Regions from separate parts of the Peribacillus sp. SIMBA_075 genome, predicted to be linked through region 1. Evidence: riboswitches for the same ligand, from Rfam matches in the RefSeq annotation. Region 1 holds a riboswitch; each other region holds the start of a gene.
What was found. A riboswitch is a leader RNA that binds a small molecule or an ion and turns the genes downstream of it on or off. The one in region 1 is predicted to bind glycine.
Positions count from the first base shown of each region.

Region 1 (10,773 bases):
CCGTAATTTAACATCTCCGGTTTTCATAGTGAAACTACTTGATACTTAATATCGAACTTCTCCCACCTATCATATGGCTCGCCTCCCCTTAAGGAAGAAGTATTCAACTCTTCTTTTAATATTTTTATATCTATGAGTGTATTTCCTTACCATATACAGCTAGGGCAGCTTCCCCAATTGCTTCCGCTAATGTAGGGTGAGGGTGTATCGTATGCGCAATATCCATAGCTGTTGCATTTAATACTCGTGCAAGACCAACTTCTGAAATCATATCTGTTACATGTGGCCCAACCATATGCGCTCCTAACAACTTACTAGACTCTTCTTCAACAACGAGTTTGACAAAACCATCTGATTCACCAAAAACAAGAGCCTTTCCAATCGCACGGAAGGAGAACTTTCCTGTTTTTACTTGATATCCTTTCTCCTTCGCATCCTCTTCTGTTAAGCCTACACTAGCTACTTCTGGGTTACTATATATGCATTTTGAAACAAGAGTTTGATCAAGTGGCACAGGGTTTTCTCCTGCCATATGTTCAATTGCGATGATCCCTTCATGTGAAGCAACATGGGCAAGCTGTAATCCTCCGATCACATCTCCAATTGCATAAATGTTTGGCTCATTCGTTTGATAATACTCATTTGTTTGAATAACACTCTCGACTTCAACTTTGGTATTTTCAAGGTGAATGCCTTCTATGTTTGCTAATCTTCCGACAGATACTAATAATTTTTCTGCTGAAAATGTCGTGTCTTTCCCTTTATATACCGCCTTTATAGAGACACCGTCACCTTTTTCTAACGATTCTGGAAGTACCTTTGCCCCTGTTACGATTTTCACACCTTTTTTCTTCATTAGTCGCTGTACTTCCTTTGAAATATCTTTATCTTCTGTCGGTAAAATGCGCTCGGCATACTCAATCACAGTCACTTCTAATCCAAAGTCAATAAGCATCGAAGCCCATTCTATTCCAATATAGCGCTTCATCCGATGTCATTACATATTCGCTATCTGCTTCTAGGCCGGGTAATGTCCTTGGACGAGATCCTGTAGCTATTAAAATATGTCGAGGGTTTAATATTGTTTCCCGTTCATCATTAATCAGTCTCACTAAAACATCTTTCGACTGTAAAATACTTCCTTTCCCTTCAAACACATCTATTTTCCCTTTTTTCATTAAATGTTGTACACCTTTAAATAAGCGTTCTGTTATTTCTTCTTTTCTGGCCTGTACTTTTGAGAAGTCCAGTCCAACTTCCGGTGCAATAACACCAAATTTATCTGCATTTTTTGCATTCGAATATACCTCTGCACTTCTTAATAATGCTTTACTTGGAATACAACCTGCATGAAGGCATGTTCCACCAAGTTTTCCTTGTTCAACTACCGCCGTTTTTAATCCTAATTGAGACGCACGAATGGCCGCAACATATCCACCGGTGCCGCCACCGATGATAACAACGTCATATTTTTGATTCACCTAATACATCCCCCTTTTGTTTTCATAACCATGAATATATGGATAGAGTAAGAAAAACAACATATTAAACACGATCTATTCTATTAATAGGTAAGCCGTGACGATTCTTTAATTTATTTCAATGGCACATGCACTGGATGCAAAGCTTTTTTCAACAATAAAGCCACTATCTTCTATATAATCAATTTGTGTTTCTTCATTTAAATAGCGTTTTGTAAAATGATCTAATCTAAGCTGAAGTCCCTCATATTCAATAATTGCATCATTTCGGCGGGGTTCATCCAATAAGAGGGAGAACTTCACCGACAGCCCGCAGCCACCGGCAATATCAGCGTCAATGCGAGGAATTTGCGCACCCTTACATGTCATTTCCTTCAGTTTATTCATGGCTGCCTCTGTTATTTTTATTTTGACTATCATCTGATTCTCCCCTTTCTTAATGGTTTATTGAAAAATGATTACGCATTAACCTTAGTTGCACGGACTTGTTCATCTGCATGATAGGAGGAGCGAACAAGCGGACCGGCTTCGCAATGACTAAATCCTTTTGACATGGCAATGTTTTTCAGTTCTTCAAACTCTTCTGGGCTCCAATATTTTTCGACCTTCAAATGTCGTTTAGTAGGCTGCAAATATTGACCAATAGTCATGATGTCTACATCGTTAGCTCGAAGATCATCCATTGTTTCCATAATTTCTTCTTTTGTTTCTCCTAGACCAATCATGATGCTTGATTTAGTAGGGATGGTGGAATTCATTTGCTTTGCCCGCCTTAAAAACTCTAATGAACGTTCGTATGTTGCACGTGCACGAACTTTTTGGGATAAGCGTTTTACTGTTTCAATGTTGTGATTCAAAATGTCTGGTCTTGCATCCATTAATGTTTTTAAGTTGTCATATTCCCCATTCAGATCGGAGGGGAGAACTTCAATGCTGCAAAATGGATTTTGCCGCCTCACTGCCTTTACAGTTTCTGCAAATACTTCTGCTCCGCCGTCTTTTAAATCATCACGAGCAACGGCGGTAATCACCGCATGCTTTAAGTTCATTTGCTTTACTGATTCTGCGACACGTTCGGGCTCTTCCCAATCAAGCTCTGATGGTAGCCCTGTTTGAACTGCACAGAATCTGCAAGCCCGCGTACATACACTTCCTAAGATCATGAAAGTTGCCGTTTTTCGTACCGCCCAGCATTCATGAATATTAGGACATCTTGCTTCTTCACAAACAGTATGAAGTTTTTTTTCACGCATCATTTTCTTTAAGCCTGTATATTGTTCATTCGTATTTAATTTAATTTTAAGCCATTCTGGTTTACGAAGATCAGTGATGGACATTTTAGTTCTCACTCCTATGAGCAGATGTAATTTTAGCTTTAAATAGGTTGGTCAATAGGGCTAAAAAAAAGACCGATTGAGTTTCTCCATTGCTCTGTCTTTTTAGTTCTCAATATCCTTTTTAAACACGCTTATGAAACCACCTAGAATGAAATATTGAGATTCTTTTCTTTATAATCCATCCTTGGTGGTCCATGTTCAATCATTCATTTATGACGTTATCGCTGCTTCCTCTACTACTTCCTCTTTGGAATAACGCAAGATTGGTTGTCTAGCTGCTTGGACCTCATCCAATCGCCCAATCACCGTAGTATGTGGTGCGTCTAAAACAACCCCAGGGTTTTCTTCTACTTCTTTGGCAATTTGAATCATTACATCCGCAAATGCATCGAGTGTTTCTTTCGACTCTGTTTCTGTCGGTTCAATCATCAGACATTCCTCTACATTTAACGGGAAATAGATGGTCGGCGGATGGTAGCCGAAATCCAGCAGACGTTTTGCCATATCAAGTGTTCTTACACCCAGCTTTTTCTGCCTGGATCCGGATAGGACAAATTCATGCTTGCAAATTTGTGAATATGGCGATTCAAAGTATGGCTCTAATCTTTTACGAAGGTAATTAGCATGAAGCACGGCACTTTCTGATACTTGGCGCAGCCCTTCTGGACCCATCGTGCGAATATACGTATACGCCCGCAAGAGAATTCCGAAGTTTCCATAATACCCTTTTACCCTTCCGATAGAGTGCGGATAATTAGCGTTCAGCACATATTTATCACATTCTTTTTCTATGCGAGGCACTGGCAAGTAAGGAATAAGTTTCTCTTTCACACCGACAGGACCTGCCCCTGGGCCGCCACCTCCATGAGGCGTAGTAAATGTTTTGTGCAGATTTAAGTGCACGATGTCAAAGCCCATTTGACCTGGTGTTGTTTTACCTAAAATGGCATTGGCATTCGCTCCGTCATAGTATAATAGGCCCCCTGCTTCATGAACAACCTGAGCAATTTCCACAATTTCTTTTTCAAAAAGTCCAAGGGTATTCGGATTCGTCAACATTAGCGCAGCTGTATCAGATCCCACATGTTTCTTTAATTCTTCTAGGTCAACTAATCCATTTTTATCGGATGGAATCGTGATCGTTTGAAAACCAGCAACACTTGCACTTGCAGGATTTGTACCGTGCGCTGAGTCTGGAACAAGTACTTTCGTTCTGGTTTCACCTTTTTGAGCATGATACGCCTTAACCATCATTAAACCTGTCCATTCCCCTTGAGCCCCTGCGGATGGCTGTAATGTTACAGCATCCATTCCTGTAATGACGGCTAGCTCTTCCTGTAATTCATATAAAACTTCTAATGCACCTTGTACTGTTTCAACGGGCTGATATGGATGAATGCGGCTAAAGCCTTCCAACCGTGCCACATCTTCATTTATTTTCGGATTGTACTTCATCGTACAAGAACCCAGTGGATAGAATCCATTATCGATTCCATGGTTTTTATTTGAGAGCGCTGTGTAGTGGCGGACAAGCTGCAACTCTGATACTTCTGGCAGTTCCGCCGGTTCGTCACGAATTAAATGCTTTGGAAATTTTTCATTTATATCAACATAGTCAACGTCACTATCCGGAATACTTGAACCTACCCGTCCTGGACGACTTATTTCAAAAATTAACTCATTATATTCAACCATTTACAATCGCCTCCAAAGCATCAACAAATTGGTCAATTTCTTCTTTTGTTCGCTGCTCAGTCACAGCTAGCAGCATTTTATTTTCAAAACCGTAATCACTTTCTAAATCAAATCCACCGATAATACCCGCCTTAAGAAGTTTTGCATTGACTTCCTTTACCGGACGAGGAAGCTCGACAACAAACTCATTGAAGAATGGAGCCTCATTGATTATGGTAAAGCCCTTCTGCTCTAGAGTTTTCGCCATGTAATCAGCTTTCTCAATGTTTAGCTGTGCCATTTGACGAATCCCTTGCTTACCAAGTGATGTCATACAAATAGAAGAGGCAAGAGCATTTAATGCCTGGTTGGAACAAATATTGGATAAGGCTTTATCACGGCGAATATGCTGTTCACGTGCTTGAAGTGTTAACACAAATCCACGCTGTCCTTTTTCATCTGCTGTTTGGCCTACAATGCGTCCTGGGATTTTGCGCATGAGTTTTTTATTTACCGCAAAATAGCCGCAGTGCGGACCGCCAAAGGACATTGGGATTCCTAATGGCTGCATATCACCGATTACAATATCTGCCCCAAGTTTCCCAGGAGTCTGCAGGAGTGCTAGTGCAAGAGGATTGGCGCTTACGATTAAAAGGGCACCATGTTCTTCCGCAATTTTCTTAATTGCTTTTATATCCTCAATAGAACCGAAGAAATTCGGATATTGAACAATTACGGCAGCAGTGTCCTTATCTATTTGTTCTTGCAGCTTCCCTAAATCTGTAACCTCATCTGCTAGGTTTACTTCCTCGGCTGTATATCCCGGGCCTCCTGCTACTGTATGTAAAATTGCCCTGGATTCAGGATGTACCGCTTTGGATACAAGAACTTTCGAACGTCTTGTAGATGCAACAGCAAGTGATGCAGCTTCTGCAAGCGATGTAAAACCATCGTACATGGAAGAATTAGCCACATCCATACCTGTCAACTCACAAACCATCGTTTGAAATTCAAAAATTGCTTGTAATTCACCTTGACTGATTTCCGGTTGGTAAGGTGTATAGGCTGTGTAAAATTCGGAGCGTGAAATCATATGGTTTACCACACTTGGAATGTAATGATCATATGTACCCGCACCTAGGAAAGTCGGGTAATGATTCGCATTTTTGTTTTTGATAGCAAGCTGGTTCATTCTTTTCACAAGCAGAGGTTCAGGAACCGCCTTTGGGATGTTTAGCTCACCCTGCAATCTGATTTCAGCTGGAATATCTTCAAATAACTCATCTATCGAAGAAATATTTAAAAATGTGAGCATCTCGTCTTGGTCTTGTTCAGTATCAGGAAGGTATCTATAATTGGCTGCCATATTATTCCTCTCCTTCATTAGTAAATGCTTGATACTCATCTTCGTTTAGAAGCGAGTCTAACTCTTCTGGATTGGACATTTCTACTTCGACTAACCACCCTGCTTCAAATGGATGCTCGTTAATCGTCTCTGGAGCGCCTTCTAACTCTTCGTTTACAGTAACTACCGTACCTGAAACAGGTGAGTAAAGTTCGGAAACTGCTTTAACCGACTCGATCGTTCCCATCGATTCATTTACAGCTACTTCATCATCAATCGCTGGGTTTTCAACAAAGACGATATCACCTAACGCCTTTTGTGCATAATCAGTGATTCCAATACGTACACGATTTCCTTCTAATTGTTGTACCCACTCATGTTCTTTGCTATATCTAAAAATTGATATTACCTTCGTCATTGTATTTTCCCCTTTTCTTTTGGTTTTTTCACTATTGCCATAATCCAGAATATAGATTGGGTGATTTTACCCATATGAGCCGATTTCAAGGCTGCATGCAAGGTAACCGAAATCGACTCCTGAAAACTGCACGATAACTCTATTAAAATATTTCCGCTTACCTTTTATAGAATGGTGCATTAACAATAACGGCTTCAATCTGTTTATTTCGGATTTCCACTTGTATCGGCGTCCCTACTTCAGCTTGATCGGCTGATACCAAGGCAAGACCTAAGCTTTTCTTCAAAGATGGTGATTGTGTTCCTGATGTCACAATACCTATTTCCTCTCCATCTTTAGAAATTATCTTGTAACCATGACGCGGAATTCCCCGGCCTATTACTTCAATCCCTACTAATTTTCGTTTTAATCCAGTTTCTTTTTGTTGTGTAAGAGCAGATTTTCCAATAAAGTCACTTTCTTTATTCGTCTTTACGACAAAGCCGATTCCTGCTTCCAGCGGGCTGATATCGTTACTTAGTTCCTGGCCATAGAGTGCAAGACGTGCTTCCAGCCGAAGCGTGTCCCGTGCACCAAGTCCGCATGGTTTTAATCCATTCGTGGCTCCTGCTTCTAAGATCTTTTCCCAAAGTACTTCCGCTTTGTCTGCAGATAAATAAAGTTCATATCCATTTTCTCCTGTGTAACCTGTACGGGATACAAGTACATCGGTAATCCCCGAGATGTTGACATGTTGGGCGAATTTAAAAGAACCAATTTCTGATAAATCTATTTCCGTTAACTTTTGCAAAATGGTTTCTGCCTTTGGTCCTTGGATGGCAAGCTGAGCGATGTCTTCCGAAATATTTTGGAGTGCCATCTCTCCTTTTACATGCTGCTTCATCCATTCGTAATCTTTCTCAATATTTGCGGCATTAATGACGAGTAAATATTTTTCATTCCCTAATTTATAAACTAATAAATCATCGACGGTTCCACCGTCTGGATAACACATTGCGGTATACTGTGCTTGATTGATGCTAAGCTTTGTTACATCGTTTGTAACAAGGTAGTTAATATAACTCTCGGCATCTTTCCCTTCCACAAGTACTTCTCCCATATGAGAAACATCAAAAAGTCCTGCTTCAGTTCGAACAGCTTCATGCTCTTCTAAAATGCTAGTAAATTGAACCGGCAGAGCCCAGCCACCAAAATTTATAACTTTTGCTCCGTATTTTTTATATACTTCAAAAAGCGGTGTTTGCTTTAATGCTGTTTCAATACCCATGATCTACCCCCAATTATGATTTTTTGTAAAATAGATGTTCTTTCACCTGTTACCGGTTTCTTTCATTGCCATGATTCCAAAAGACATATCTCGCTGCCATGGCTGTTGCTCAGGTTTCAGTAAAGGCATAATTGCTCACACAGTCGTTGGCTCTTGAAATAACGGATAAACACCGCAAATCTCTTTAGTTGTTACTCTTGCTTTCTCAATAACGGCTTTATTCCCTTTACTTTTTAGAACCGTTGCAATCACTTCGCCAATTTTCACCATCTCTTCCTTCTTCATGCCTCGAGTTGTTAAAGCTGCTGTCCCCATTCGGATACCGCTAGTAACAAATGGCTTTTCTGGGTCATAGGGAATCGTATTTTTATTAACGGTAATGCCCGCGTCTTCCAATAACTTCTCTGCTTCTTTTCCTGTTAAATTCCACGGACGTAAATCCAAAAGGACAATATGATTATCTGTTCCGCCAGAAACAAGGGCTGCACCTTCATTTTTTAATGTTTCGCCAAGTGTTGTAGCATTTTCAATGACTTGTTTCGCATAATCCTTAAAGCTTGGTTGTAAAGCCTCGTTGAAAGCAACTGCTTTTGCTGCAATGATATGCATTAGTGGACCGCCTTGAATTCCCGGGAATACGGATTTATTAATCGCTTTGATTATTACTTCATCGTTCGTTAAAATGATCCCCCCGCGTGGTCCTCTTAATGTTTTATGAGTTGTACTTGTAACAACATCTGCATATGGGATTGGGGATGGATGAAGACCAGTAGCTACCAGCCCGGCTATATGAGCCATATCCACCATAAGTTTTGCACCAACTTGATCGGCAATTTCTCTAAATCGTGCAAAATTAATCGTTCTTGGATAAGCGCTTGTCCCAGCAATAATCAATTTAGGTTTTTCTTTCTTTGCAATAGCTTCCAACTCATCATAATCAATTAGCTGTGTATCTTCTCTAACTCCATAAGACACAACTTCAAACCATTTTCCTGAAACGCTGACTGGACTTCCATGAGTTAAGTGGCCACCATGTGAAAGGTTCATTCCCATCACCTTATCACCAGGCTGAAGCAGTGCGAAAAAAACTGCGAAATTGGCTTGTGCACCTGAGTGAGGCTGAACATTTGCATATTTGGCACCGAAAAGCTTTGTTAAGCGCTCAATAGCTGCTTGTTCTGCCACATCGACAAATTCACATCCGCCATAATAGCGCTTTCCTGGATAACCTTCTGCATATTTATTTGTCATCACGCTTCCCATGGCCTCTAATACATCAGGGCTAACGAAGTTTTCTGATGCAATCAATTCCAGTGTTTCATGTTGACGTTGTCCTTCCTTCTCAATCGCATCAAAAATGGTAAAATCATTTTGTTGTAAACTCATTTTATTTTCCTCCTAATGTTTTCGCGTAATTCTGAATTTTTACTTAATTCTGAATTTCAATATGGTACTAGACAATTAAGTTTCTTTCCCGCTACAGGCCTACTTTTCTATGAAAACTGTTAATAACAGTATGCTTTACACCCTTTTTTGCACGCAAAAAAGGACAGAAAAGGGTCGTAGCGTTCTCTACCCTTCTCTGTCCTTTTACCTGAGAGTTTAGCTCCATTTTTAATAGAGCCTTTCCCCTTTGGTGGCGTAAATGTTTATACGCGCTCTCCAGAGGTGCGTCCATTTGTGGTTCCATCTACCTGAGAGATTTGTTCCAAGGGTCTTTTTGGAACTTGCTCCTTCGGTGGCTTGTCGCTTTGCACTCTCCCACAACTGTCATCCGCTTATTCAATTTGATACATTTAGAATAGTTGTTGATAATAATTATGTCAAGCATTTTTGAAAGCGCTAACAATGATATTCTGAGATATTTTTTTGAATTTTAATATGATCATCCAGATATCTTAAGCTTTTTATAACGGGCAGATTTTTTACTCACCGAGTTGGAAAATATGGAGCGGCAGCTATCTGGACAAACACCGTTAATGGAATCAAAGGGTTTCTTGCCACTAATTCCCCGCTGCCTCTCTCTGATTCGCCTGATCTACCTGCGTTTTGCGCATCTTATAAATCGCAACCAGCATAATAAACCAAACAGGAGTTACGATTAAGGCAACACGAGTATCGTTCGCAAGTGCAAGAACAACAAGGACGAACGCTAGGAAAGCAAGGATCAAGTAATTGGAAAATGGATAAAGTGGTAATTTAAATTTGTTCATTTTCACTAGATCTGGTCTTGTTTTACGATATTTCAAATGGCTGATGACTGTAATTCCCCAAATAAAAATGAAACATACTGTAGAAATACTTGTAATCAAGGTAAATACTCCTTCAGGCATTAAATAATTCAAAACAACGGAAATTAAAATGACAACCGTTGAAAAGACCAATGCATTGGAAGGTACTTTACGGTCATTAAGTTTTGCAAACGGTACAGGTGCATTTTTATCTTTGGCAAGTGAGTATACCATCCGGCTTGTACTGAAGATTGCACTGTTACATGCCGAAGCCGCCGATGTTAAGACGACAAAATTGATGATACCAGCAGCTCCAGCGATACCTACAGCCACAAATACTTGGACGAATGGGCTTTCCGTTGGGATGATTGCGTTCCACGGATAAACACTCATAATGACAATAAGTGCGCCAATGTAGAAAATTATAATCCGAATAGGAATATTATTGATCGCTTTGGGGATAACTTTTTCTGGATCCTCTGTTTCACCTGCTGTTAGTCCTACAAGTTCAATGCCAACAAACGCAAACACTACCATCTGGAATGAGAGGATAAAACCATTTATTCCATTTGGGAAGATACCTTCGTGACTCCATAGATTCGTGAAACTTGCTGAACCTGAATCAGTGGAAAAGCCTTTAATAATCATGAAAATACCGATAACAATTAGTGCTAGAATAGCTATGACTTTAATTAATGCGAACCAGAACTCCATTTCGCCAAAAAGTTTTACCGTTGCAAGATTCATAAATAGCAGAATGACAAGTGCAATTAATCCTGGCATCCACTGTGGTACAGAGGGAAACCAGTATTGAGTATAAAGACCAACTGCTGTTAAGTCGGCCATTGCGATTGAAATCCAGCAAAACCAGTAGGTCCAGCCGGTTACAAATGCCGCCATATTACCTAAATAGTCTCTTACAAAGTCGACAAAGGAGTGATAGTGCAAATTAGATAAGAGTAGTTCTCCAAGTGCGCGCATGATTAAAAAGCAAATGACGCCTGTAATCATGTAAGCAAT
Region 1 is NZ_JAWRYN010000006.1:119,765-130,537, reverse strand. Features, by position in the region: partial or broken gene lpdA (dihydrolipoyl dehydrogenase) at 131-1,481, opposite strand; gene SB775_RS07470 (iron-sulfur cluster biosynthesis family protein) at 1,590-1,901, opposite strand; gene lipA (lipoyl synthase) at 1,940-2,818, opposite strand; gene gcvPB (aminomethyl-transferring glycine dehydrogenase subunit GcvPB) at 3,029-4,513, opposite strand; gene gcvPA (aminomethyl-transferring glycine dehydrogenase subunit GcvPA) at 4,506-5,858, opposite strand; gene gcvH (glycine cleavage system protein GcvH) at 5,860-6,255, opposite strand; gene gcvT (glycine cleavage system aminomethyltransferase GcvT) at 6,413-7,522, opposite strand; gene glyA (serine hydroxymethyltransferase) at 7,658-8,908, opposite strand; glycine riboswitch at 9,095-9,198, opposite strand; gene SB775_RS07435 (amino acid permease) at 9,526-10,773, opposite strand, start outside.

Region 2 (10,773 bases), on a different contig from region 1:
GGCAGCATTTTTAAGCATGTTGACTCTTTCCGCAAAAGCAAGTCTATCAATCGGCGTTGAGTTCAATGCTAGTTGCTGATTGATCAATTCCTCTCCGAATACTTTTCCCGTTTCATAAAGAGCTTGTTTTCCTTTTTCCCCTAATTTCATCATCGTCTGGATTGCAATCCTTGAAAGCAGTTGATAGTCCCTATATGGAAAATGAAGCTGAATGACTTTATCAGACAAACGATAAAGTCTGCTAGGGCGGCCGCCTTTCCCTGTCTTACGGGCATCCGATGTCAACAAATCCACATCCTCCAGTTTTGACAAATGTAGGCGGGCAACATTTGGATGGATTTTAAAGGAATCGGCGATTTGCTGTACGGATACATCCCCATGATTGTCCACAATATGTTGGTATATATAATATCTGGTGGGATCTGCTAACACGTTTGTTATTTTTAACGTTTGTTCCATTATTTCCTCCTGCGGTTCCATAGTTTAACTATGTTCATTATAATGCAGGCAGAAAAAAATGGAATAAAAGATATGGCAAACTCCCCTTAGTTTAAAAAAAATTCACAATTTAAACGGTCTTATAAGGTAAATGGATGTACAATAATTATACAAATGTTATACAGTCATTATAAAGATTATAAATATATACAAAATGTGAACGGGGAGGATTAGTATGGAACAGTTAACTTTCTTTTCGTACCCAAGTTGTACATCTTGTCGAAAAACAAAAAAATGGTTAAAAGCCAATCATGTTTCCTTCGATGAGCGACATTTATTCAGAGAGACTCCAACAGAAGCAGAATTAAAACGAATTCTTGAATTGACAACGGAAGGACTTGATGAAGTCTCAGCAACAAGAAGTGAAGCTTACAAAAGCTTACATGTTAATATTGACGAAATGATGCTTTCTGATGTCATCCAATTATTAACAAATGAACCGAAGTTATTAAGAAGGCCCATCCTCATCGACGGGAAAAAACTGGTGATTGGTCATAATGAGGACGCATTAAGAAATTTGGTTTCACAAAGGCTTGGTTTGAAAATGAGCATGTAAATCGATTCTCGAAATTTTTTCGAGGATTTTTTTATTCTTAAGCAGGAATTTGTCGTGGATTGTCGAATTCATCCACAAGAAACATAGGAGGTGATGAATGTTTTGATATCGATTGAAAAGACCGCAGAAAAAATACTTACCAGTGCCATACGGTCATCGGCTTCGGATATCCACATTTTTTTTCGCAGGGAGGGGCCCCTCATCCAATTCAGGATAGACAATAAGCTCGTTCCTCAGGAAACCATATCATTCTTTGAAGCTGAAAGGCTGATAGCCCATTTGAAGTTCCTTGCCGCAATGGATATAGGCGAGAAAAGGAGGCCACAGAGTGGTGCTATCACCATCAATTTGGCTAACCAAGTGGTTGGACTCCGCCTTTCCACTTTACCCACTGCCTATCTTGAAAGCTTGGTCATCCGCTTAATACCCCAACAGAATATCCTTCCTCTAGAACAGTTATCCTTATTTCCAAACACCGTTCAAAAATTGATTGCACTTTTGAAGCATTCCCATGGCATGCTCATATTTACCGGTCCAACCGGAAGTGGAAAAACCACCACACTATATTCCCTGCTTCATCATGCCCATGAGATGATCAATCGAAATATCATATCACTTGAAGATCCCATTGAAAATGTATCCGAAAAGGTACTGCAAGTCCAAATCAATGAAAAGGCAGGCATTACTTATTCTGTCGGACTAAAAGCTGTGCTAAGGCATGATCCCGATGTGATCATGGTTGGGGAGGTCAGGGATGCCGAAACGGCCAAAATTGCAGTTCGTGCTGCACTAACCGGTCATTTGATACTTACAACCATGCATACAAGGGATGCACAGGGCGCTATCTCCAGGTTACTTGAATTTGGTGTCAGCCTGCTTGAAATTGAACAGAGTTTGATTGGCGTGACAGCACAGCGGCTGGTTGAATTAAGCTGTGTACCATGTAAAGGCGACTGTGCTATTGCTTGCCAAATGACTGCCAGGAACAAAAGGGCAAGTGTGTATGAATTGCTTTATGGAAAAAGCATGGCCAATGTCCTTCGGATGATGGGGGATGAAAAAGGAAGGGGTACGGTAAGCTACCGCCAATTGAAGGATGAAATAGGAAAAGCGGTTGCAATGGGCTATGTGGATTCCCTGGAATATGAACGGCTGGTATACGATGAAGCAAAAAAGTAAATGGCAGCTAAAAGAACAGGCGGTCTTTATTTCGAAACTAGGGGAATTATTAAGTCATGGTTATCCCTTGGTGGACGCATTACATTTTCTGGAATTCCAGGAATCGAAGAAGAAAGCGGAAGATTTCGCTCAGGCCATAAAGGATTTAAGGAATGGATATCCGTTGCACCAGGTGCTAATTCACCTTAATTTTCATCCGCAGCTTGTAAGTTATATATTTTATGGAGAGCAATACGGCGACCTGGATCGGGCGTTGATAGAAGGAGGGCAATATTGGAAGAAAAGAACGGAGGATATGGATAAAGTAAAAAAGTTAATGGTCTATCCCGTATTCTTAGTCATTTTTGTAAGCATCGTTTTTTATATACTTCAGAGTGTTCTCCTTCCTAAATTTCAGGCAATCTATTTCACGATGGATGTCGATCAGAATGCAATCTTGAAATTAATGTCAGCTTCTACATTCATTCTCCCAGTCCTCCCCTTCATATTGCTTGGATTGCTCCTATTCCTGTATGTGCTCAAACGATTTTGGTTCAATGAATTATGCCCATTAAGGCAGCGGCGGATTTTGATGGGCATTCCGATATTCGGGACCTTCATCAAGTTATACGAAACTTATTTCTTTGCAAGCCAATTCAGCGGTTTGCTTTCCGGAGGGCTTTCGATTAACGAAAGCATCAAATTATTCTCTAAAAACCAGCAACAGCCTTTTTACCAAAAACTATGCTCTATCATCAAGGATGATCTGACTGAGGGAAGATCGCTTGAAATGATCTTTAAGGAGCTCCCCTATTTCGATGGAAACTTACCGGTGGTTGCTGCAAATGGTCAAAAATACGGCAGACTTGATGCAGAGCTGCATCATTACAGTCGTTTTTTACTCGAGAAAATTGAAGAGAGAATGAATGCAATCTTGAAAATCATTCAGCCTCTTATGTTTTCCTTGATAGGTCTTTTGATCGTTTCCATTTATTTAGCGGTTTTGCTGCCAATGTTCTCTCTGCTCGAAGGTATATAGTGTTTAGCACTGCATTCAGGAGGTGAAATTGCCCTGAAATCAAATGGTGCCAAATGGTTTCAGGGCAGGATGATATGATGAAGAAAATGATGAATGAACGAGGTTTTACACTAATTGAGATGCTTATTGTTTTACTTGTAATATCCATTCTTTTGATTATAACAATCCCAAATATCACGAAGAATCAATCTACAATCCAGTCTAAAGGGTGTGAAGCATTCGTTAAGATGGCTCAAGCACAGGTTCAGGCATATGAGATCGACAATGCTAAATTGCCCGCAAGTATCGATGAATTGGAAAGTCAAGGCTATCTCAAACAGACATCTTGTCCTAATGGGAATGCTATTAGTTTGGATAACAAAGGAAAGGTAACGGTCGTTGAGTAGGAGAAAAGTGAATATACGGCATTCCAATGGGGGGTATACCCTGTCTGAAACCCTTATTGTCCTCGTTATTTTTATACTCCTGATTTCCATCAGCCCAAATTTATATCCAAGCTTCACAAAAGGGATGGAAATCAGGTTATTTCTTTCTCAATTCCATGAAGATCTTTTCTACGCACAACAGTATGCCATCAGTCATGAGAGCTTGATTTACCTCCATATTGATAATACCAATAAGTTTTATAGTGTTTCGTCATATAAGGAGGGAACTCTTCTAGAGAGAAGCATACCAGAGGATATACAGTTCTTAAGTGGAACATTAGGGTTCAGCTTTCATTTTAATCAGTATGGAAATGCTTCAAAAGCTGGAACGATGATGGTTGACACTTCAAAAGGAAAGTACAAATTGGTCCTCAATATCGGTAAAGGGAGGTTCAGGATTGAGAAATTGTAAGGGTTACGTCTACCTTGAGATTATTGCCGCATTTTCCATTTGTATTTTCGTGGTCCTTTCCATTTTACCGATTCTTGAAGAGTTGATGACACATCGTAAAAATATTGTCATAAGGACAGAAGCCCACCATTTATTATATGAAAGATTGACGGCGTTCATCGATGGGGAGATACAAGCTGTTGGACAGGATATCATTTACCGAAGAAAATCCTATGAATTGATATGGAGGGACCATGGGGATTTCCCTGGGATGATTGAAGGGTGTGTATGTTATGAAGATGAATCTGGTAAATATGAATCCATTTGTGATGCTGCGAAAAAATGATGGTTTTACGATGATCGAAATGCTTTTTTCTTTAATGATCTTAATGACGACGTCTCTTTTTGTATTAGAACTTTTTTCAACCATTCATACCCAGGTGAGGTCCATTGACAAGTTACATCCTAAAGAGTGGGAGGTCTTTACTATGCAAATGCAGCAGGAGGTCCGGAGTTCAATAGATCAGGATGTAATGGGAAATAAATTATATTTGCTTTCAGGTGAGCAATTATCATCCATTGAACAATATGAGGATAAGGTCCGAAGGCGAGTGAATGGTATGGGGCATGAGGTCATCTTGCAGAACATTTCGGAATTCCAGGTCGAGAAGGATGGCGGTGTCATTGTTTTAAATATAACGGATAAAGCAGGGACTACTTTCAGTCGAAGATTTCATCCTTTCTTTAAAAATGTGAAGAAAGTCGATGAATAATCAAAAAGGAGTCGTTTTCCCGATGGTAATGATTGTAGCAAGTGTTTTCATCATGTTGACGATATTGATGATCGATCAATTTATCCTCGATAAAAGGTTTTATAAAGAAGTGGAAGAATCGCTTGTGGCCGACCATCTTGTACATCTCGCCGTTAAGGATGTGACGGAAGAGCTGGGGGAAGTGATCCTGGACATCATTCAGGGGGAAATCTCATACCCAAATGGTGTGGTGAAGTATTCCTTAACGAAGCAAGACGGTCCTTACGTCTATCTCGAATTTTCTTCCACAACTAAAAATGGCCGCGTTGGCAGGGTCATCATTCAATATGATAAAGAAGCGGGGAGAGTGATAGAATGGATAGAAAAGCAGGCTATGTAATACTCAAAGATCAACTCTCTTTTTAAAACGCTGACCCATTTTCAACGATTTACGTGTTTAACGAACAAGAGAAGGATTAAAAGAAGCGCTAGCCGGGCATACTTTGCATAGGGTGATTTTAAATGTCTACAAACGCTTATATTAAATATCTGACGCAACAGCTTGTCGAGTATTTTAATCTGACCAAAAAAGAACGAAAAGAAAAGCGCCGTCATAGAAAAGAGGATAAAAATCATGGTATATCCCATTGGTTTGGCATTGTCCCTTTTGCTTTGTCGATGTTCGTAAGGAAAAATATCAAAAAATAAAACAGATGTCCTAAACTTAGGACATCTGTTTTTTTAAGTATGGTTTTTACTATCCCAACGCCCTATCTGAAAGGTAAAACAAACCTCCGTTGATGATGGATATTCGGATGTTCGGTTCGTATTGAGCTTTTAAGGCTTCTTTTTCGGTAAAATAACTCTCACTTTTTTCGTCCATGTCCTTGTAAAAATGCTCCAATAAGTTCAAGTCATTCTGCCAGCGCAGCATGGCTTCTTCCGCCCAAGAATGGTCATCATCCTCGAAGCTCCTTCTAATGTATGTATCCAGTCTTGCCAATCCACTCTTCGGCATGATGAGCGGTGAAAGCGTAAACGAGTAATCCGGTATTTTTGGGGTGACCTTAACCGGTAAAACCCGATGGTGAAATCCTTCCATGATTTCTCCTGAAATTAAATTCAATCCGATGGACATAAAAGTATCTTTTTTACGATCGCATTGGTAGGATATTTTCACATTCAGGGTAAGCCATGGGAACAATGGATTATTCCCGCCCATTGATGGAGGAGTATCTTCAAAAAGTCTAGTATACCCTGCCAGCTTTTTTGTTGATTGAATAATCTGATGGAGCCGAGGGGAGCCAAAATGAATCATTTCTCCCTTTAGGTCGGGTGGGGCTTGTTCTGGATCGGTAATGAAAGTCATCTGGGCTGGGTTCGGAATGCCACCCGTTTTTTCCAGGTAGTGCCAATAAAAGGGCCGGTTCATTAATTCTTTATCCATTTCTATCGTTAGTTGAACTGTAAGGTGGGTTGGTTTATTATCCAGTATTTCACATTCATTGGCTTTAAAGTAAGTTATTAAAAAATCATGAATTTCCTGTTGCTGCATGAACCTCACCTTCCTTCATGGATTGAGCGAATTGGATCATCGATGAAAAATTATCCATCTTGATTTTCATTTCGCCCTCTGTTTTGGACTCGCCGACCACATCAATTAAATATTCTTCAATGTTGTTAATATCCAGTTTGGTTAGAATATCATCCAATTCACCAATTACTTTTTCAAATAAATTAATTTTTTCGTATAGTAACTTTAGAATATGTTCTTCAACAGTATTTTTCGTGGCAAAGTTATAAATCCTGACATCCTCTTCCTGTCCAAGGCGGTGAATCCGCCCAATTCTTTGTTCAAGCCTCATGGGGTTCCATGGCAGGTCAAAATTAATCAAGTGATGGCAGAACTGAAGGTTTATCCCTTCCCCGCCAGCTTCTGTTGCAATTAATACCTGAATTTTCTTTTGGAATAATTCTCGCATCCAGTCTTTCTTTCCACGTTTAAATCCGCCTCGGAATGGGACTGAAGAAATTCCATTCTGTTGAAGGTACCATTGTAGATAAAGCTGAGTCGCTCGGTATTCTGTAAAGATAATCACTTTGTCATCAATTTTCTTGATCAATTCCAAAGCTTTTTCAGCCTTTGAATTCTGAACCGTTTCATTCACTTTTGTAAATAAATCATCAAGCTTTGCCAAAAAGTCAGGGGTAGGCTGGTCGTATTTGGCTTTCATGTTTTTTAAAGTATAAAAGACCGCCTCTCTGCTGCTGCAGGCTTCTCTTTGGAGAGTGAGAGCTGAAAAGGCGCTTCCTTTTGTTCCATCAGAAATAGGTTTGAATTTTGAAACTGCATCGTACAATGCCTGCTCGGTTGGAGAAAATTCAATGGTGATGGTTTCCACATGCCTTTTTGTCCATTCAATACCAGTATCGGCCCGCCGGTTTCGAATCATCACAGTGTTGACCAATTCCTTTAGGTGTTCATCTTCAATTATGTTCCGTCCTTTCCCTTTATATTTTTCCGAAAAGAGTGAGGCATTTCCCAAGTGGCCTGGTTTCAATAACGAAACGAGGTGAAAAATTTCCTCGACTTTATTTTGAATGGGAGTAGCTGTCAGGAGTAAACAAAATTTCTTTTTCAGATTTTGGACGAATTCATAGTTCTTCGTCTTATTATTTTTAAGTTTATGAGCTTCATCAATGATGATGAAGTCATATTCCTGATTGAAAATGATATCACGATGTGGAGCGCGTTTCGCTGTATCAATGGATGAAATGACCACATCACAGGAGTCCCATACATAACTTTTTCTCTGAACGACTGCCGGAATATGAAACTTCGTATTCAATTCAAAAGCCCATTGTGTTACAAGGGAAGCTGGTACAAGGATCAATACCTTCTTTACAAGGCCTCTGATCATATACTCCTTTAGGATCAAGCCGGCTTCAATTGTTTTTCCGAGACCTACTTCATCTGCTAAAATGGCCTTTCCATTCATCTTTTCCACCACTTGCTTTGCAGCTTCCAATTGATGGGGAAGCGGGGTTAACTGAGGAAGGTGCTTGGGTGCCTGTAAACCTTCAAAATCAGGAATGATGAGATTTTCCTCCATTTTAACCGCCAACTTATAAAGCTCCCAATTTCCCCATGGACCATCATTTTCCACCTTTTGTAAAAACTCGTCATTCCATTCAGAATTGAAGGATATATTGATTTTCATAGAAATAACTCCCTCTTAAATCATAAATTCCTTAATATAAGGTCAAAAACCGAACATTTCATATGTGAAGTAAGAAAAATATTTCTCTTCAAAAGATATTGCAGAGATAAGTTTCTTAGGGTAGGATATAAGTATATTTAGAAAATTCCAATTTCCAAACGCTAAAAAGAATTTTTGTATCGATTTGCAATTCGCGTTTTCTTAGTATGGGCTATAGGTACCTGCTTTATCCAAGATTACCGAAGGAGATCATTTAAACGTTTTTCTGGAGTTTTTGGAGATTTGGCAGAGAATGCATTCTATGATGCTCAAAGGTTTTACTAATGGGTGGGGCTTATTCGCTTAATTTCATTGGTAGACCATAATATGCGGGTGAAGATAAGGGGAGAGACTACGGATGTAGCGCCGAAGGAGCAAACTTAGCAGTGAATCTCTCAGGCAAAAGAACTCTTATTGGACGCAACTCTGGAGAGCGCCGCCCGTTTGGGACGGCCACCAAAGGGGAAAACCTATTATATAGGTAAACTTTCAGGTTTCAGGACAGAGAAAAAGCTCAAACGGGCTTTCTCTGTCCTTTTTTGTGCTTTTTTTACATCATGAATCAGAATATCTGATGCGTAAGGACAAAAAGCTTTGATAATGAAGCCAATTTAATTTTAAAAAATCTGAGGGGGGTCATTTTTTGACCAATTTAAAAAGAACACCACTATTTGAGGTTTATCGTGAATACGGAGGGAAAACGATTGATTTTGGCGGCTGGGAACTTCCTGTCCAATTTTCGGGTATAAAGGACGAACATGAAGCCGTACGTACAAAAGCGGGTCTGTTCGATGTATCGCATATGGGGGAAGTTGATGTTAAGGGTCCTGGGAGCCTTTCCTTTTTACAGAAGATGCTGACTAATGATATATCAAAGCTGCAAACGGGCGGTGCCCAATATTCGGCCATGTGTTATGAAAACGGCGGGACGGTTGATGATCTCATCGTTTATAAAAGGGCGGAAGACGACTATCTGCTCGTGGTCAATGCAGCGAATACAGAAAAAGATTTCGATTGGCTGCAAGCTAATCTAACGGAAGATGCCCAGATTACGAATGTATCGAGTGACTATATACAGCTAGCACTTCAAGGACCATCTGCAGAGAAGATATTGCAAAAACTTTCAGAAAATACTGCCTTAAGTGAAATTGGATTTTTCAAGTTCAAGGAGAATGTCATGATAAATGGTATCTCCACATTGGTATCCCGTACTGGATATACTGGTGAAGATGGTTTTGAAATATATAGCGACAGTGAAAACGGCCCTGCCCTTTGGAAGGCGATAATGGATGCCGGAAAGGAAGAAGGGATACAGCCGATTGGTTTAGGTGCTCGTGATACCCTGCGTTTTGAAGCGAAACTGCCGCTGTATGGGCAGGAGCTTTCAGCGGACATTACTCCAATAGAAGCCGGGATTGGTTTTGCGGTAAAAGTGGATAAGGAAGCCGATTTTTTCGGGAAAGCCGTTCTTGCTGAACAAAAGGAGAAAGGGGCACCCCGGAAGCTTGTGGGAATTGAAATGATTGACCGTGGCATTCCTCGTCATGGGTATAAGGTCTACAGCGGGGACAAAGTCATTGGGGAGGTCACGACTGGTACCCAATCACCAACGTTGAAGAAAAACGTAGGATTGGTACTTATCGATAAGGAATATTCGGTGCTGGATGCGGAAATTGAAGTGGAAATCCGTTCCAAACGTTTGAAAGCCGTTATAATACAAACACCTTTTTATAAAAAACCACGTAAATAGAGGGGAATGGTCATTAGATGAAACATCGTTATTTACCCATGACAGAGCAAGATAAACAAGAAATGCTGGAAGTTATAGGGGTACCTGCTGTTGAAGAACTTTTCAATGATATCCCTGAAAGTGTTCGCTTTCAAGGAGAATACGATATCAAACCTGCTAAATCGGAACCTGCATTAATGAAAGAATTATCAAGGCTTGCTGCCAAGAATGCGGATCTTAAAAACTATGCTTCCTTCCTTGGTGCGGGTGTCTATGACCATTATGCACCGGTCATCGTCGATCACGTTCTTTCCCGTTCTGAATTTTATACGGCTTATACTCCCTATCAGCCCGAAATTTCACAGGGTGAGCTGCAGGCCATCTTTGAATATCAAACGATGATTTGTGAGTTGACGGGTATGGACGTAGCTAACTCCTCCATGTATGACGGCGGGACTTCGCTGGCTGAGGCGGCCATGCTTGCTTCAGGTCAGACTCGGCGCAAGAAGATTCTCATTTCAGGAGCAGTTCATCCTGAATCAAGAGAAGTTGTGAAGACATATGCGAAAGGGCAACGCGTGGAAGTGATTGAAATTCCTTATAAAGACGGTGTGACGGACATGGCTGCTTTAAAGGAATTAATGAATGATGACATTGCAGGAGTGATTGTGCAATATCCGAATTTTTTTGGACGGATAGAGCCATTGAAAGAAATGGAAGAAATCATTCATGGCGCCAAGTCCATGTTTATCGTTTCCAGTAATCCGCTTGCACTGGGGGCTTTGACACCCCCAGGTTCACTCGGTGCAGATATCGTAACGGGAGATGCTCAGCCATTCGGCATTCCAGCGGCATTCGGGGGACCTCACTGTGGATATTTTGCCGTTACTAATAAACTTGTTCGGAAAGTTCCGGGCCGGCTCGTCGGTCAAACGGTGGATGAAAATGGAAAAAGGGGCTTTGTG
Region 2 is NZ_JAWRYN010000002.1:25,736-36,508, forward strand. Features, by position in the region: gene SB775_RS34665 (helix-turn-helix transcriptional regulator) at 1-459, opposite strand, end outside; gene SB775_RS01850 (Spx/MgsR family RNA polymerase-binding regulatory protein) at 674-1,054, shown strand; gene comGA (competence type IV pilus ATPase ComGA) at 1,157-2,233, shown strand; gene comGB (competence type IV pilus assembly protein ComGB) at 2,199-3,251, shown strand; gene comGC (competence type IV pilus major pilin ComGC) at 3,329-3,637, shown strand; gene comGD (competence type IV pilus minor pilin ComGD) at 3,645-4,088, shown strand; gene SB775_RS01875 (hypothetical protein) at 4,075-4,413, shown strand; gene comGF (competence type IV pilus minor pilin ComGF) at 4,361-4,840, shown strand; gene comGG (competence type IV pilus minor pilin ComGG) at 4,833-5,219, shown strand; gene SB775_RS01890 (YqzE family protein) at 5,342-5,527, shown strand; gene SB775_RS01895 (YqhG family protein) at 5,577-6,374, opposite strand; gene SB775_RS01900 (DEAD/DEAH box helicase) at 6,352-8,040, opposite strand; glycine riboswitch at 8,413-8,500, shown strand; glycine riboswitch at 8,504-8,586, shown strand; gene gcvT (glycine cleavage system aminomethyltransferase GcvT) at 8,723-9,829, shown strand; gene gcvPA (aminomethyl-transferring glycine dehydrogenase subunit GcvPA) at 9,847-10,773, shown strand, end outside.
Region 2: linked by a shared signal. The riboswitch ahead of gcvT (glycine cleavage system aminomethyltransferase GcvT) and the one ahead of glyA (serine hydroxymethyltransferase) in region 1 are both predicted to bind glycine.

Region 3 (10,773 bases), on a different contig from region 1:
ACGATGAGGACAATTTTTTCTGCGATGATCTATCGTACGTATAAGAAAACAAATGATCCACAAGAAGGATATGACTGGTTAAAGAAGCTCGACCAAAATACAAAGGAATATTCAGCCAACCCGGAAATGATGTATAACAAGGTGGCAAAAGGAGAGGGCTCGCTTTCCGTTTGGGCAATGCCGGATGTTGTCATGCTGAAAGAAAATAAAAATTATCCGTTTGAGTTCGTCATTCCTGAAAGCGGAACGCCAGTATTGACAGAAGGAATTGCCATCGTTGAAGGTGCCAAACATCCCAAAGCGGCTGAAGCGTTTTATGAGTTTGTGAATTCACCAGAAGCCGCGAAGATTTTGGCGGAAGACTTTTACAGGATTCCGACCAGAAGTGATGTGAAGGATTTACCTGAATGGATCACGGATACAGAAATTAAAGCGATGGATATTGATTGGAATGCATTCCAAGAAAAAGGTGACGAGTGGATGAAATATTGGGACGAAAATATAAAAAGTGGGGATAAAGAAATTAAAGAATAAGGAAGTGTCGTTGGATGGCGTCAATAAAAATAGAGAATGTCCAAAAAGCCTTCGGGAAAACGATAGCTGTTGATCATTTAAATCTGGAAATCAAAGAAGGCGAGTTTTTTACCTTTCTTGGCCCAAGTGGCTGCGGTAAAACGACAACGCTTCGGATGATTGCCGGTTTTTATTATCCTACAAAAGGCGTCGTCCGATTCGGCAACAAAGATATGACGCGTGTGCCTCCGGAGAAAAGGAATACAGGCATGGTATTTCAAAACTATGCCCTCTTTCCCCACATGACTGTATTTGAAAATGTTGCATTTGGTTTGCGCGTGAGAAAAGTTTCTTCAAGCGATTTAAAGGGGAAAGTGCTGGATGCACTTCGCAAAGTCAGACTGGAGAGCTACTCGAGTCGTCAAGTGAGCCAGTTAAGCGGAGGACAGCAGCAGCGTGTTGCCCTTGCCAGGGCCCTGGTTATTGAACCAGAAATATTGCTGCTGGATGAACCATTAAGTAATCTGGATGCCAAGCTTCGTGATGAAATGAGGGTAGAAATCTTAAGGCTGCAGCGTGATTATAAGATTACCACCATTTATGTCACACATGATCAAGCTGAGGCATTGTCCATGAGTGATCGGATTGCTGTGTTCAATTTTGGTGTATGCCACCAGGTCGGGACGCCGGCAGAAATTTATAATCGGCCGGCCAATGATTTCGTGGCGAGTTTCATAGGTGAGATTAATCTATTGCCCGTTCAAGTCGAAAAAGTTCAACAAGATAATATAGTGGTAACCCTAAAAAACAGTGAACAACCGATTAAATTCAATGTACAAAATCAAGTTAGTGAAGGAATTTCTATTCTGCAGACTGATTATGACCTTGCTGTTTCGATTCGTCCTGAAGCAATCAGGATTCTGGATGTGGCCGAAGAGGGAATGAATATCTTTAAAGGCAAAATCAATTCCGTCCAATTCTTTGGATCTGTAGTAAATGTCATGGTGGATGTTCAAAACGTGTTATTAAGGGTGGATGTATTTAATACTCATGAATTTGGATACTTTTATCAAGGGAAGGAAGTATATGTCCAACTTCCTGGGAAACAGCTCCGCCTTATCCCTGTCATAAGCGGTGAAGTTCCATGATTAAAAATCGTGATACTAGACTAACGATTTGGCTCCTAATACCAGTTGTATTAGTGCTCGTGGCTTATGTTCTCTACCCATCGTCGAGAACATTTATAGAAAGTTTGCAAAAAGACGGATCGATATCCCTGGGGAATTATCAGGACTTCTTCGTACAGGAATCAAAAACGAACCTAGAGGCTCTATGGAATTCCGTTTATATATCCATATTGAGTGTATTGGTCAGTGCCTTGATTGGCATTCCACTCGCATTCATTTTTAACCGTTACGATTTTCCAGGCAGAAGCTTCTTTTCATCAGCAGCGATTTTGCCGATTGTTCTTCCATCATTGGTGGGGGTTATGGCCTTTATGTTTTTATATGGAGAATCGGGATTAATTCCAAATGCTATCAAGGATATGTTCGGTCTCGATAAAGTTCCATTTAAAATTGGCGGGGTATCAGGAATCCTGATCGTTCATGCCTATACGATGTATGTCTATTTTTATATGACCGTATCCGCTGCAATCAATAAAATTGATCCCTCCCTGGAAGAAGCTGCATATAACTTAGGCGCAAATAAATTCAAGGTTTTTTGGAAGGTGACATTTCCATTATTGACACCTGCCATCGTTGCCGCTTCTTTACTTGTTTTCATGATATCAATGGCTTCTTTCAGTGCCCCGTTTCTATTGGCTGGCGGGTACAGGGTGTTGAGCCTGCAAATTTATTTTTCGAAAATCAATGGTGATATGGAAATTGCTGCCACTCAATCAGTCATTCTATCCATTGTTTCAATTTCATTTCTATTATTCATGCGTTGGTATCAGAATAGGAAAGATTACCGCATGGCTTCGAAAGGGATTGGGGCACACAGGAGTGAAGTGAAAAATCCATTTATGAAGTGGGTGATGGTCGTAACGGGTATCATCGGCGTACTTATTCTGCTTTTACCGCACTTTACGATTCTATTGCTTTCGCTTGTGCCGGATGGAACCTGGACGTTTCAAACGTACCCGACAGTATTTAATGCGGAAAATTACCGACTTTTGTTTGAAGACCCCAATATCTTTAAACCGTTACGAAATAGTTTACTGATGGCTGTTATTGCCACACTGGCAAATTTGGTGTTTGGGGTCATCGCGTCCTATGTTCTTGTTAAACGGAAATTCGTCGGGAAAAGCTTTATTGATATCCTAGTCATGATTCCGTGGGCCTTGCCTGCAACGGTTATTGGGATGAACTTGATATTCGCATTTAATGAACCTAGCGTTTTTTCTTTCGGTCAAATATTAGTAGGAACATTTTGGATTTTGCCCCTTGCCTATTTCATCAGACATATTCCCCTTGTAGTTCGCTCAACTAACGCCGTTCTGGAACAGCTTGATGACTCAATTGAGGAAGCGGCAAGAAACTTGGGGGCAAAGTGGTTTTATACCTTCAGAAAGGTCATTTTACCGATTATTTTGCCTGGTGTTTTATCAGGGACATTATTAGCCTTTATAGAGTCTGTAGGAGAATTCCCAACCTCAGTCCTGTTGTACACGATTTCAAACAGACCCATATCCATTGAAATCATGAATCAGCTTCGGATGTTCAATATGGGGCAGGCAGCTGCCTATGGGATGATTCAAATCACGCTGATAGTTATCGTTCTTTTTATTTCGAACAAGTTTTTTGGAATAAAAGCGGAAAAAGCTTTATAAATCGGAGGTTCAAAGATGAGTAAGCTTGAAGAATTTATCAAAAATGAAGGCAGTGTTTTTCCCGGAAAAACATATGCGGAAGAGCTTCTAATGCCTGTTTTTAATGATCAAAGAGATTACTTATTTCATGTTATGTTCGATATTCATCGGGCACATGTCATCATGCTTTCGGAACAAAAGATCATTAAAGAAGAAGAAGCGAAAACCATGCTGGAGGGGATTCGGAAAGTGGCTCAAACAGATCTCACTCTCCTGACCTATCAACCTCAATTCGAAGACTTATTTTTCATGATGGAGGCAAAGATTGGCGAGGAAATCGGTCACGAGCTCGCAGGAAAGATTCATATCGGCCGTAGCCGTAATGATATGGGAGTTGCGATGTATCGGCTTGTTATAAGAGGTCATCTTCTGCAATTGATCGGCTATGCAAACCAATTGAGCGAGGCATTCTTGGTGCAGGCAGAAAAACATATAGAAACCTATATTACTGGTTACACGCATACCCAACCGGCTCAGCCGACTACATTAGGCCATTACTTTTTAGCCATTTATGACGTTCTTCAAAGGGATATTGGACGGTTATGGGCAGCCTATGAAACGGTGAACCAATCCCCGCTGGGCGCGGCTGCGTTAACAACTACTGGTTTTCCAATCAGCCGTAACCGTACCGCTGAATTGCTTGGGTTTGAGGCGGTTGTTGAAAATTCCTATGACTCGATAGGCGGGGCTGATTATTTATTGGAAACCGCAACTGCCATTATGACGTGCATGGTTAATACTGGGAGGTGGATTCAAGATTTCTTGCAGCATGTGACAAGGGAGTTTGGTACATTTCATGTGGCAGATCCTTATGTTCAAGTTAGCAGCATCATGCCGCAAAAAAGAAACCCAGTATCAATTGAACATTCCCGTTCGATTGCAAGCAGTTCGTATGGTGATGCACTTGCTGCAATGAATATGATCCACAACACACCATTTGGTGATATCGTCGATACGGAAGATGATTTACAGCCGCATTTATATCGGGCTTTTTCGAATGCAGGCCGTGTCATGAAACTAATGTATGCAGTCATATCAACATTGAAAGTAAATGAAGAACATACAAAAAAAATGGCCGCAAAATCCAGTATAACGGTTACTGAATTAGCTGATACCCTATCAAGAGATTACGAGTTATCATTTAGAAAAGCCCATTCCATAGCAAGTACAATTGCAAAACGGTCGATAAGTGAAGGGAAAGAGCTATATGATTGGGACACACAAGAAATCAACAAGATCATCAATGAATTCGTTGCAGTGAATTTAACTGAAGACGAATGGAAAAAAATCATCTCTCCAGAATACTTTGTGGAAATTAGAAGCATTCAAGGCGGGCCCAGCCCGAAAGAGGTTTCGAGGATGATTGTAAATAGAAAACAAAAACTGGAACAAGCGTTGCAGGAGTATAAGGAAATGGTTAAAACATTGAATGATCGAAGGAAGGCTTTAGTGGATTACTAAGAAATGAGTTTTAACGGGCATGAAATTCACGAGTATTTGCTCTAAACTCACGAGTAAAAGCGTGGAATTCACGAGTATTTGCTCCAAACTCACGAGTAAAAGCGTGGAATTCACGAGTATTTGCACCAAACTCACGAGTAAAAGCGTGGAATTCACGAGTATTTGCTCCAAACTCACGAGTAAAAGCATGAAACTCACGAGTATTTGCACCAAAATCACGAGTAAAAGCGTGAAATTCACGAGTATTTGCTCCAATCGCGAGTAAAAGCAATGCGGGATGTATTTTAAAGTTCATATTTCATAATATATAGTCATTCTTTATTAGGGTGGCTATTTATTTTGATTTTTATTGCAACTGAGATTTCCCTAATGATAGTAAATGAAGATTATTTCCAAAACGATGCTATTATTTGTAAAATACATAATATAAGGCGGAACGTTAATGTCAAATAGATCTCAGTTCGGTTTATCCTGATTTTAATAGCTTTTGTATATCGATTACTTTTTGCTTTAATCCGGAAGCCTTATTAAAAGGTGGATATGATTTAGCTATGGATGGTCTGGTAGTAGCCAGAACCTTGATGAATTTATTAGTTAAAATAGGGGATTTGATGATAAACAAAAAAGATTGGTAGTTTATTATGAGACATTGTTTTTTGACGGCTATTTAACTTTCTATAATCACTCTTAAGAAAAAGGACATTATTACTGTATTATTCGAAGGAAGGCTCAGTCTTTTGACTGAGCCTTCCGATGTTCATTCACAGGATTTCCAAAATAATCAGCATCAATGAGTGCTTCAAATATCGTTAACGGATTTTGGTTCCAACTGAACCGCATGATTCCTGAGGGCAAGACTTACCGTTATCATCACAATGAAATTGAATGCCAAGGCGATGATTCCCACATTCAAATCTTTCGCTGCTTGTGGCAAGGATGGAAACAGGGTCCCTATTGTTGAATGACTGAGTGTAATGCAGATCACGATGGCCAATCCGGTGATGATGCCGGCGATTGCGCCATATTTATTGATTGGATTCTTTTTCTTCTTCAGACTAAATAGAAGGGACGGGAATAGCTGTGTGATGAGACTGTATCCCATGAGAATTAATGCTGACATCGTTTCGCCGCCGTTTAAGGTGAAGTAGACGGCTATAAGGGCAATGATTGGCACAAGGATCTTTGCCAATCTTACAACGTGGCGATCTGATACTGTAGGTGCAAATTCCTTATAAACGTTTTTAGCGAGCAGTGTAGCGACGCTCAACAAAAGCATGGATCCCGGCACCAATGCGGTCAGCAACCCAGCCCCGCCGATTATACCTATAAACCATGGGTCAAAGGTCTGGATCGAAAGGCGCAGCAATGAGAGGTCTGCATCTGCCCCTACGAGTCCAGGCACTTTCAATATAGCTGTAAACCCTACAAAAAATACGAATAACAGCATGAGCGTATATAAAGGGCTGATGATGGCATTTTTTCGAAATACCTTCCCGCTGCGAGCTGAATAAACCGCGCTGAAAACTTGGGGCCACATATAGAAACCAAATACGAGCAATATTACCGTGGAGATGAACCATGATATGCTAAGTCCCTGCTCGGGGAACTTTAGAAAACCAGGCTTGGCCGCATCAATTGCTTCGAACATCGGCTGAAATCCACCAAAGTAATGAATGGGCAGATAAATTCCTAAGAATCCTATAATGGCGATCATCATGATATCTTTAATGACTGCTGTCCAGACTGAGCCGTGTATACCGGAAATCATTACATAAATGGTAAGGCCGATTGCCCCCATCCATACCGCCGCAGACATTGAGATTGCACCATAAGATGCCTCTGAGACAATGATCCCCAATCCTTTCAGCTGCACGACGATCACTGGAATCATCGACACCACACCGACAAGCGCAGCCAAAATTCCTAAACTGGGACTCTTATATTTGCTTACAAAAAAATCGGATTGGGACATCAGCTTATTTTCTTTGGCATATTTCCATATTTCAGGAAGGAGCCAATAGGATAATACGTAAGACAAAGTAATGTAAATAAGAACATATAGAGCGGGTGCGCCCTTGCCATAGGCCCAGCCGCTGCCGCCAAGGAAGGAGAAGGTCGTATAGATTTCCCCAGCCATCAGCAGGAAGACGAATATTGCACCAAAACCGCGTCCGCCCACCGTCCATTGTTCCAAGTTCATATCTTTTCCTTTTGAAGAACGAATGCCTAAAAATATCGATAGTAGTAAAAAAGCTAAAATGATTATGAGGGCAATATTCATTCCTGGTCACCTTCCCGATTCCGGGGATCCAGCTTATACATGATGCCCAAGATGGCAGAGGTAAGGACCACCCACATAGCCATCCAGAACATATTGAAAGGCATCCCTAATACATAAGGTTCTATTCTATTAACAAAAGGCAGAAATCCTAGTATGCCTATAAAAGGAACTAGAGTAAGGATATATAGAATCTTCATTAAACAAACCCCTCCGTTTTAAATAAAGTGAAACGTCCAACAATGGGGGTTTTACTTCAGTGCCACTGATGGATGGGTGAACCAAACTGGATGGAAAATTCATACATGACGGATATTCCTTCTTTGATAAGGAACCGATGATAAATATAAGCTTACACTATTTTGATATGAAATTTAATGCAGTTGCTTGATATATTTTTAGCAACAGAGCCGCTGATAAAAGATAAAGCCTTGAATTCTTATAGAGTTCAAGGCTTTATCCTTTTACTATCTTTTTTTCTGATAGTTATATAGTATCACCAAGACCATGAACCAGATTGGCGTCATGAGCAGTGATAGCCGTGTGGCTTCAGCGAAAAGCATAACAATAAGGATGAACAGGAATAATCCTAAAATGGCGTAATTGATAAAGGGTGTAAAAGGAGCCCTGAAAGTTGATTCGGCTCTTAGGTCCGGCCGTGTTTTCGAATATTTGATATGTGAGATCAAGATGATGCTCCATACCCATATGAAACAGATGGCACTGATGGTTGTCACAACGGTAAATGCCTGTTCCGGTATCAGTTTGCTTAACAATGCTCCTAGTGATACAACGATTGTTGATGTTAATAAGGCATTGCTAGGAACAGCCTGTTGATTTAATTTTTCCAGTTTAGCAGGGGCTTCTCCATTCCTGCTTAACGTATAGAGTATTCGGCTTGTTGAAAATAAACCGCTATTGCATGCAGAAGCAGCTGATGTCAAAACGACGAAATTGATGATCCCCGCAGCGACAGGAATGCCGATTAGCGCAAAGACTTCTACAAATGGGCTGCTCGTGGCATTCAGTTGTGTCCAAGGGTTGACACAGAGAATGACGAATATGGCACCTACATAGAAAAGTAAAATCCGGACTGGGATTTTATTGATGGCAGACGGAATGTTCTTTCTCGGGTTCGCCGTTTCTGCTGCTGAAACCCCGACCAATTCGACACCTACAAAGGAGAAGACGACCAGCTGTAAAGATAACAGGAATCCGGAAATTCCATTTGGGAACATGCCTCCATGAGTCCATAGGTTCGTTAGGGAAACCGTTCCCGTATTGGTATTGAAGCCGATGGCCAAGAGAATGATTCCTACGAATATCAAGGTGATGATCGTGATTACTTTTATGATGGCAAACCAGAATTCCAATTCGCCAAATAACTTAACGGTCAATAGGTTCAATCCTAACAGAATGACAAGGCATATTAGAGCTGGTATCCATTGAGGGATATCGAACCAGTATTGTATATAGACACCGACAGCTATGATATCGGCCATTGCGGTCATGATCCAACAGAACCAATATGTCCAACCGGTCACGAAGCCAGCCCATGGGCCGACATATTCGGTTGCGAATTCAGTGAATGACGTATATCCTGCATTGGATAAGAGCAATTCGCCTAGGGCTCTCATCACAAAAAACAAGGCAATTCCAATTATTAGATAGGAGAAGATGATGGATGGACCTGCCATTTGTATGGCTTTTCCGGATCCCAAAAATAAACCGGTACCAATGGTTCCTCCTATTGCAATAAGTTGTACATGACGATTTTTTAAATCTCTTTTTAATTCCTGTTTAGCCAATTCGTACGCCCCCGTCTTTTATAGTCTTGGTAGTGAATGATTTCAAACCTGCATGGTCTTGGAGAAGGACGTGATTTTTTCACCCAGCTTGCCAATGGTTTTCACGATTGTTGTTTTAAGTCCAATCACAAAGTGGACAATAAAAAAAGAGATTGGATATACCAATCTCTTAAAGGGTTCAGAATAACAATTTATCATTCGTTACTCTTCTGTCCTTTTGCCTGAGATTGTGAATCCTTCGGCGCTGCATCTTGTACAGTCTCTCCAGAAGCTGCTCCTGCTATAGTGTCATCCATAGCATTCATCGCTTGCTTGTATGCGGTTGTGTAAAAATGTCTGTCTGCGGTGATCTTCCACTGCTGAAGCATTCATTATACTTATAAAATAATATTGGAATTCTATCATCTATTTTTCTGAAGGTCAACAATTTTTTTTGGGAGTTAGCCAGTCTTATAAGAGGTTTATAACACATTGAAATGGTTTTAATTTTTTTAAACGTTCACTTGAAAAGACTTTGAATGGTTCAAAGCAGAAGTGATTGTTTTCTACTCTTTTTTTTGTGTAATCACTATTATAAAATACTGATTCACTTTTTAAAAAAAAGTATTTTAAGATAGGAAAAATCGCCAAGATATATTTGACAACTGTTTTTTTGAAAAATACATTTGTGTTTTTACAGAGTATTTACTATTATAAGATAAGAAAACAAAATTAAAGTGTTATTTATATGATTACGATAAGGCATTTCTAACCACAATAATAAATAGAGTCGATTGGCGGTAAGGATGGAAGAGCATTGCTGCTAATTTTGCATCTGGGGGAGTTAATCATGTCAAACAAGGAATTAAAGAGAGGGCTGGAGGCACGTCACATTCAAATGATAGCTTTGGGCGGAACCATTGGGGTCGGGTTATTCATGGGATCGGCGAGCACGATCAAATGGACAGGGCCTTCTGTAATGCTTGCATATGCCATCGCAGGTATATTTATATTTTTCATCATGCGTTCTATGGGGGAGATGCTATATTTAGAACCGACTACGGGTTCTTTTGCATCCTTTGCAAGCAGCTATATACATCCTTTGGCAGGTTATATGACTGCTTGGAGCAATTGGTTTCAATGGGTAATCGTAGGAATGTCCGAAATCATCGCCGTTGGAATGTATATGCAGTATTGGTTCCCGGAGTTACCAGCTTGGATACCAGGTGTGGTCGCCATGATCATCTTGGGGGCAGCCAACCTCATTTCCGTAAAATCTTTCGGGGAATTTGAATTTTGGTTTGCGCTTATAAAAATAATAACGATTGTATTGATGATCGTTGCCGGCCTTGGCCTTATTTTCTTTGGAATAGGGAATGGCGGAGATGCAATTGGATTATCGAATCTTTGGGCAAATGGCGGCTTCTTTACGGGAGGCTGGACAGGATTCTTCTTTGCGCTTTCCCTTGTTGTGGCTTCCTATCAAGGCGTTGAGCTCATCGGCATCGCGGCCGGAGAAGCGAAGAATCCAACGAAGACCGTAACAAAAGCGATCCAATCAATCATATGGCGCATTTTAATTTTCTATATTGGCGCTATATTCGTCATCGTGACGGTTTATCCATGGGATAAACTAGATGACATCGGAAGTCCATTCGTTTCAACCTTTGCTAAAATCGGTATCACAGCAGCTGCAGGAATCATTAACTTTGTCGTAATCACTGCGGCAATGTCCGGATGCAACAGTGGGATCTTCAGTGCAGGGCGTATGCTTTACACGCTGGCATTGAATGGCCAAGCTCCTAAAATCTTTGCAAAAGTATCTAAAAGTGGAGTGCCGGCATATTGTACGATCGCTGTAC
Region 3 is NZ_JAWRYN010000012.1:25,307-36,079, forward strand. Features, by position in the region: gene SB775_RS11485 (extracellular solute-binding protein) at 1-534, shown strand, start outside; gene SB775_RS11490 (ABC transporter ATP-binding protein) at 549-1,661, shown strand; gene SB775_RS11495 (ABC transporter permease) at 1,658-3,346, shown strand; gene argH (argininosuccinate lyase) at 3,362-4,846, shown strand; gene SB775_RS11505 (hypothetical protein) at 4,857-5,141, opposite strand; gene SB775_RS11510 (sodium:solute symporter family protein) at 5,646-7,127, opposite strand; gene SB775_RS11515 (DUF3311 domain-containing protein) at 7,124-7,324, opposite strand; gene SB775_RS11520 (amino acid permease) at 7,592-8,932, opposite strand; glycine riboswitch at 9,132-9,210, opposite strand; gene SB775_RS11525 (amino acid permease) at 9,762-10,773, shown strand, end outside.
Region 3: linked by a shared signal. The riboswitch ahead of SB775_RS11520 (amino acid permease) and the one ahead of glyA (serine hydroxymethyltransferase) in region 1 are both predicted to bind glycine.